DNA from 3 places in the Streptomyces sp. NPDC006458 genome. Region 3 is predicted to be linked to each of the others. Evidence: riboswitches for the same ligand, from Rfam matches in the RefSeq annotation. Region 3 holds a riboswitch; each other region holds the start of a gene.
The links. Region 3 has a riboswitch for cobalamin ahead of ABZZ79_RS32770 (cobalamin biosynthesis protein). Riboswitches for the same ligand answer to the same signal wherever they lie in the genome.
Positions count from the first base shown of each region.

Region 1: it holds a riboswitch for cobalamin, as region 3 does, so the genes downstream of both, ABZZ79_RS28390 (energy-coupling factor ABC transporter permease) here and ABZZ79_RS32770 (cobalamin biosynthesis protein) in region 3, are expected to answer to the same signal.
Region 2: it holds a riboswitch for cobalamin, as region 3 does, so the genes downstream of both, metE (5-methyltetrahydropteroyltriglutamate--homocysteine S-methyltransferase) here and ABZZ79_RS32770 (cobalamin biosynthesis protein) in region 3, are expected to answer to the same signal.

Region 1 covers NZ_JBEXPR010000023.1:70,763-72,954, forward strand. Annotated here, with positions in the region: gene cbiQ (cobalt ECF transporter T component CbiQ) at 1-164, opposite strand, end outside; gene ABZZ79_RS28385 (energy-coupling factor ABC transporter substrate-binding protein) at 171-614, opposite strand; gene ABZZ79_RS28390 (energy-coupling factor ABC transporter permease) at 611-1,300, opposite strand; cobalamin riboswitch at 1,330-1,535, opposite strand; partial or broken gene ABZZ79_RS28395 (FCD domain-containing protein) at 1,672-2,112, opposite strand.
Region 2 covers NZ_JBEXPR010000004.1:296,448-298,639, reverse strand. Annotated here, with positions in the region: gene metE (5-methyltetrahydropteroyltriglutamate--homocysteine S-methyltransferase) at 1-847, opposite strand, end outside; cobalamin riboswitch at 1,013-1,235, opposite strand; gene ABZZ79_RS07930 (hypothetical protein) at 1,333-2,085, opposite strand.
Region 3 covers NZ_JBEXPR010000032.1:28,786-30,977, reverse strand. Annotated here, with positions in the region: gene ABZZ79_RS32780 (inorganic phosphate transporter) at 1-328, shown strand, start outside; gene ABZZ79_RS32775 (hypothetical protein) at 363-584, shown strand; cobalamin riboswitch at 937-1,079, shown strand; gene ABZZ79_RS32770 (cobalamin biosynthesis protein) at 1,180-2,124, shown strand; gene ABZZ79_RS32765 (cobyric acid synthase) at 2,121-2,192, shown strand, end outside.

The DNA of each region.
Region 1 (2,192 bases), on a different contig from region 3:
GGACCCAGCAGCAGGGCCACGGCGGTGACCAGGACGAGGGCCGCCCCCGGCCAGGGCGGCAGGGAGATCGCCAGCACGGTCAGACCGAGCCCGAGCACCGCCTTGTCCACGGGGTGGCGACGGCGCCAGCGGCTGCTGTGCGCCGCCGCGTCGATGGGCAGCACGCGCGGTCAGTCCCGCCCGGCGCCCGAGCGGCTGTCGACGGCCGGCCCCTTCGCCGGCTCCCGCCCGGCCTCGTCCCGTGCGGGCGCCGCGTCCCGGTCCGCCCCGGCGCCCTCCGCCGTCGCCGCCTCGGCCGTCGTGTGCTCCGACGCCCGCCGCTCACCCTGCCTGCGGCCCTTGCGCAGCCCGAAGTAGTAGGCGAGGACGCCCGCGCCGAGGGCGGCCTGGAGGGAGAACAGCGCCGACTCGATCTCGCCGGAGGGCGGCTCGTAAAGGGGCGAGAACCAGGGCTCGTAGTCCGGTTCGAGTTCGGTGATGGCCGTCTCCGCCTCGGCGTCCGCGCCGGTGAAGGGCTCCTCCTTGTGGTCCCCGAGCCCGAGTACCAGCGGCAGCACCGCCAGTGCGGCGACGAGAACCAGCAGCAGGAGGTTGATCTTCGTGTTGCGCTTCACCGGGCCACCGCCTCGGTCTTCGGGCTGTCCACCAGGACGCCGAGCCGGGCCAGTTCACCCTTGCTGGACTGGGAGAGCAGCCGCATGACCAGGACCGTCAGCAGGCCCTCGCTCACCGCTAGGGGGATCTGCGTGATGGCGAAGATGGAGCCGAACTTGCCGAGCGCGCCCAGGAATCCGCTGCTCGGGTCCGGGAAGGCGAGCGCGAGCTGCACGCTGGTCACGCAGTAGGTCGACAGGTCCGCGAGGAACGCCCCGCAGAACACCGCGACCATCAGCGGCACGTCGTAGCGGCGCAGCAGGCGGTACACCGCGTAGCCGGCCCAGGGCCCGGCGACGGCCATCGAGAAGACGTTGGCGCCGAGTGTGGTGAGACCGCCGTGCGCCAGCAGCAGCGCCTGGAACAGCAGGGTGATGGTGCCCAGTACCGCCATGATCGGCGGCCGGAAGAGGATGGCGCCCAGGCCCGTGCCGGTGGGGTGGGAGCAACTCCCGGTCACCGAGGGCAGTTTGAGCGCGGACAGGACGAAAGTGAAGGCGCCGGAGGCGCCGAGCAGCAGCGTGCTCTCGGGATGTTCGCGCACCTCACGGGTGAGCGAGCGCACTCCGTGGACGACGAAGGGCGCGGACGCGACGCCCCAGGCGATCGCGTGCGCCGGAGGCAGAAAACCCTCGGCTATGTGCATGGCCCGGCAGACCCTCTCCAGCACCTCGTGGATGGTTGACGCGCCCTGGCCGGTCTCCTGGCTGACGGGTACCACCGCCCGAACTCCGCCTTCCCGGGTCAAGGACCCAGTGGCTGCCCCAGAGGGCCGGAGCCGGACTTCCCGATCACAGTGGCGAGGGCCGCACCGGTTTCGCACCGGATTTCCCGTTCACCAAGGCGTGGCGACACTAGTCGCCGGAACAGGACGGTGACAAGCGGACCCCGGCCGGTGACGAGGGGTTCCGAGGGGCGCGAAGGCCCGAACCGGGCGGAGGGCGCACGACCTTCACGCGCCGGAGCCGCCGCCGTGGTGATCATCGTCACGGCCGGCGGCGGCCGCGCCCGACGGCGTCAGGAGACCGCGCCCAGCTCTCCGCCGAGCACGCGCCGTCCGTCGCGCTCCTCCTTCTCCGGGGCACCCTGCGCCCACAGCGAGCGCACATGGCCGAGATGGCGGGCGATGCACCGCTCGGCGCCCTCCGCGTCCCCGGCGATCATCAGGTCGAGCAGTTCGAGGTGCTCCTCGGCCGACGGGATGAGACGGTCGCTCTTGTCGAGCGCGGTCAGCCCGTACAGCCGGGACCGCTTGCGCAGGTCGCCGACCGTCTCGACGAGCCGGTCGTTGCCGCCGAGCGCGAGCAGCGAGAGGTGGAACCGGCGGTCGGCCTCCAGATAGCCGATGAGGTCGTGCGCGCGGGCCGCGGCCACGATCCGCTCGGCCACCGGCCGCAGCGCCTCCAGATCCGCGCGGGAGGCACAGCGCGTGATCCGTCCGATCATCGTGACCTCGATGCACCGCGGACTTCCGCTGCGAGGGGCCGCTGCGCCCCTGACAGCCCCGGACGCCCCGCAGGGGGCCGCGGCGACCGGGT
Region 2 (2,192 bases), on a different contig from region 3:
GGTTGGCGGCCGCGGGGCCGGTGAAGTCCAGGCCGAGACCGTCGACCGGGGCCTTGGCCAGTACGGGCAGCGCGTCGCCGAGGCGGTCGAAGTACGAGGCGACCAGCAGCTTCGGCCGGTCGGTGAGCGCGCCGAGATACCGGTAGGCGCGTGCGGCCGCGGACAGTTCGGCCGCGGACCGGTCCTGGACGAGCGCCGGCTCGTCGAGCTGGACCCACTGCGCCCCGGCCGCGCGCAGATCACCGAGGACCTCCGCGTACACGGGCAGCAGCCGGTCGAGCAGCGTAAGCGGCTCGAAGTCCTCCCCCGCGCCGCCGGCGGCCTTGGCGAGCAGCAAGTACGTGACGGGGCCGACCAGGACGGGACGGGCGGTGAGCCCGAGGGCCTGCGCCTGCGTGAACTGGGCGACCTGCTGCGACGAGTCGGCCGAGAACACCGTGCCCGGTCCCAACTCGGGCACCAGATAGTGGTAGTTGGTGTCGAACCACTTGGTCATCTCCAGCGGGGCCACGTCCTGGGTGCCGCGCGCCATCGCGAAGTAGCCGTCGAGCGGGTCGGCGGTGAAGGCGCCTCGGTGCCGTTCGGGGATCGCCCCGACCATCACGGTGGTGTCGAGGACATGGTCGTAGTACGAGAAGTCACCGGTCGGTACCTCGTCGATACCGGCCTCGTCGAGCAGGCGCCAGTTGGCGGCGCGCAGGTCGGCGGCGATGGCGTGGAGGGCGTCGGCGGTGACGCGGCCCTTCCAGTAGCCCTCGACCGCCTTCTTCAGTTCCCGGTCCTGACCCTGGCGGGGGTAGCCGTACACGGTGGCCCGTGCTGCCGCGGCTGCGGGCTTGGTGGTCACGGAGATCTCCTTCGCGAGATGATTCCCTGAGATCCCGGAGACGGGACGAGAACGCGAAGGGTGACGCGGACCCGGCGGTACGCACTGCGCGACAAGGCACAGCCGTCCGCCTGGTACGTACGCCGACCCGCCCTCGAGGTCACCAGGATGTCCGCGCACGGAGTCGTCCGTGTGCGGGCAACGGGCAGGTCTTCGGACTCGCGGGCACGTCTCCTCGTACGAGACACCTACTGGCCGTCGCTTCCCAGACCCAGTGCGTCGGGTCCAGTGCTGATGACGGCGGTCGTTCCCACTCACCGCTGCGGGGCAGTCCCGGATTTCCACCGGGTTCCCTCTTACGACGCGTCCCGCCTGGCTGACGGGGCGAACCAGTTGCGTACGCCACACTACGGCGCCCGCCCGCCGCGAGCGACCCGGTGCTCGGGATCCGGATCGTGACAGCGCGGTCCGGGTGGAGGCAGTGTGCGGTCCGGCGGCCGTCGGAGTCAGTGCTGAACGGCCATCGCCAGGGCGGTGAGCACACGCTTGGTCTTGTTCTCGGAGTGCTCCGAGGGCGTCACCCCGCGAGCGCGCACGGCGTCCTCCAGCTTCCGCTGCTTGCGCTCGGCCCGCGCGACGAGCTCCTCGGCGTCGTCGTCTTCCTTGGGCTTCACCCGGATCGAACACTCCAGGAACTCCAGCCCGGCGACCGACCACGCCTCCAGGTTCCCCTCCAGATCGTCGAGCGGTACGTCGTCGAACCTGGTCGCGAGGACCGGCCCGAGCGCGACCAGCGCGTCGACCTGGACGTCGGGAGCGCAGGCGTGCAGGAACTGGTCCCGCACGGGGTCGATAGGCAGGGTGGGACCGGCCCCGGGCCCCACCGCGCTCGACAGTGCTCCCGGCGGGTGATCGTGCACGAGGGAAGCGGCCAGCACCCGGCTGCCGGCCGACCAGTCCCGCTCGATCTTGTACGTGAGCGGACTCGCTTGGAAAGGCGCGGAGAACCGGCCGACGAGCTGCTCACGGGTGCAGGGACGCAGCTTGACCGTCAGATCGTCCCGTGCGCCACCGATTCTCAACCGCACGATCGTGCCGCCCTCCAGGAGCGGCAGCCGCCCCTCGGTGACGCCGTCGCGGTGCTCGGCGAACCAGATCCGACGGGTCGTCATCGCGCCGTGCGTCCCACCGAGGGCCGCCAGCGCCGCAGGGACATCGCCCTCGACATTGACCTTGATCTCGACCGGTGACAGGTCCATCGCACGGCTCCCTCACACGTCGAAGGCGATGTCGTGGACGTCGCCCGAGTGCAGTTGCGGTCAGGGCAGTGGAGGACGAGGAGCTGTCGAAGCAGCTTCTCCCAGCG
Region 3 (2,192 bases):
GTTCGTCGCCTGGGGCCTGACCCTGCCGGCCGCCGCGCTGGTCGGCGCGCTCGCCGAGTGGGTCACCGGCTTCGGCGCCTGGGGCACCGCGCTCGTGGCCGTCTTCCTGGTCGGCTCCAGCGCCGCCATCTGGAAGCTCTCCCGCCGCGAGGTCATCGACCACACCAACGTCAACGACGCCGAGGAACCGGCCGGCGTGGTCACCACCGCGATCGCCATGGTCACCCCGCCGCCGGCGGGCACCAACACCGCCGTCGTCGACGCGCCGGTCGTCGTCCCCGCCCCTGCGGGCGCCGTCGGACCGGCCACCTCGCAGGCATCGGCCTGAGCCCCGACCACCCCGGTACGAAGGAAACAGCAGCATGAAGATCGACTGGGCGGCCCTCGGCTCCGTGTTCGGCGTCAGCCTCGTGGTCACCGTGGCCCTCGTGGGCCTGTTCACCCTCGGTGTCGTCGGCCTCTCCCGCCAGGAGCGGGCACAGGAGCAGGGCGGGTCCGCGGCACTGGCCGTGACCGGTGCGTACGCCTGTTTCGCCGCGTGCGCGGCGGCCGTCGGCTACGGCATCTACCTGATCATGGCCTGACGCCCGGTACCGACGCCGGGCCCTGTGAGGGGGCCGTCACGGACAGAAGAGTCCGCGACGGCCCCCTCACGCATCCACAACGCCTTTACCGGCCTCCACCGGCCGGTTCTCCCGCCGAGCGACCGGCCGAGCGACTGGCCGAACGACTGGCCGAACGACTGGCCGAACGACCAACCGGTCGGCCTTCCCACGCACGACGGACGGTGGTGACGGAGCGTCACATCAGCCGGTCGCGGAATACCGCCCGGGCAGAGGGCATTTCCGCGCGAGTCGGCCCACAGAGCGCCGCGGGCCATGGTGGCGGTGTGGGCCTCGGCACACTCCAGCCTCGCAGGTCAACGGTGAGTTGACGGGTGTTCGAGGGCCGTGGTGGACTGCCCGAGCCATGTACGGCGGCAGAAGAGGAAGCCGGTGCGAATCCGGCGCGGTCCCGCCACTGTCACCGGGGTAGTCATCCCCGGGAGCCAGGAACTCTCACCGCCGGTCTCGTCGAACCAGGGCGTGGACACCCTGAGTGAGGACATATCGCCATGCGCGGCTGCCGTTCGCGGTCCATCACCCCTGCTCCACCCGCCCCCACGGCCGGCTGAGCCCGATGCGTGCCGATCGCGACTTCGCGTACGGCGCCGCCGCCGGCCTCCTCGGTGACCTCCTGCTCGGCGATCCCCGCCGCGGGCACCCGGTCGCCGCGTTCGGCCGTGCCGCCGGTGCCGTGGAACGGCTGCTCTGGCGCGACCACCGCGGCTGGGGCGCCCTGCACACCGCCGTGTGCGTGGGCGGCGCGGTCGCCCTCGGCGCCGCGGCCACCCGTGCCGTACGCCCCTGCCCCGCCGCCTCCGTCGCGCTGACCGCCGCCGCCACCTGGGCCGTCGTCGGCGGTACCTCGCTCGCCCGGGAAGCGCGGGCCATCGGCCGGTCGCTGGAGCAGGGCGATGTGACGGCCGCCCGCGCCCGGCTGCCCCACCTGTGCGGCCGCGACCCGCAGGCGCTGGACGCCGACGGGATCGCCCGCGCGGTCGTGGAGTCGGTCGCCGAGAACACCTCCGACGCGGTCGTGGGCGCGCTGGTGTGGGGCGCCCTCGGCGGAGTGCCGGGACTGCTCGGCTTCCGCGCGGTCAACACCCTCGACGCGATGGTCGGCCACAAGTCACCGCGCCATCTGCGCTACGGCTGGGCCTCCGCCCGGCTGGACGACCTCCTGGGCTGGCCCGGCGCGCGGCTGACCGCCGTACTGGCCGCCGCCGCGGGAACCGACCCGCGCGGTGCCGTACGCGCCTGGCGGGCCGACGCGGCGAAGCACCCGAGCCCCAACGCCGGTCCCGTGGAGGCGTCCTTCGCGGGCGCCCTCGGCGTACGGCTCGGCGGAACCCTGTCCTACGGCGGCCGGGTCGAGCACCGGCCCGTGCTCAACGGGGCGACGGGACGGGCCGTCGCCGTGACCGACATCGACCGGGCGGTACGGCTCTCCCGCCGGGTCGGCTGGCTCGCGCTCGGCGTGGGAGTCGCCGCGCGCCTGGTAGTGAAGGGGCGGAAGAAATGAGCGGGGGTCTCCTCGTCGCGGGCACCACCTCCGACGCGGGCAAGAGCGTCGTCACCGCCGGGATCTGC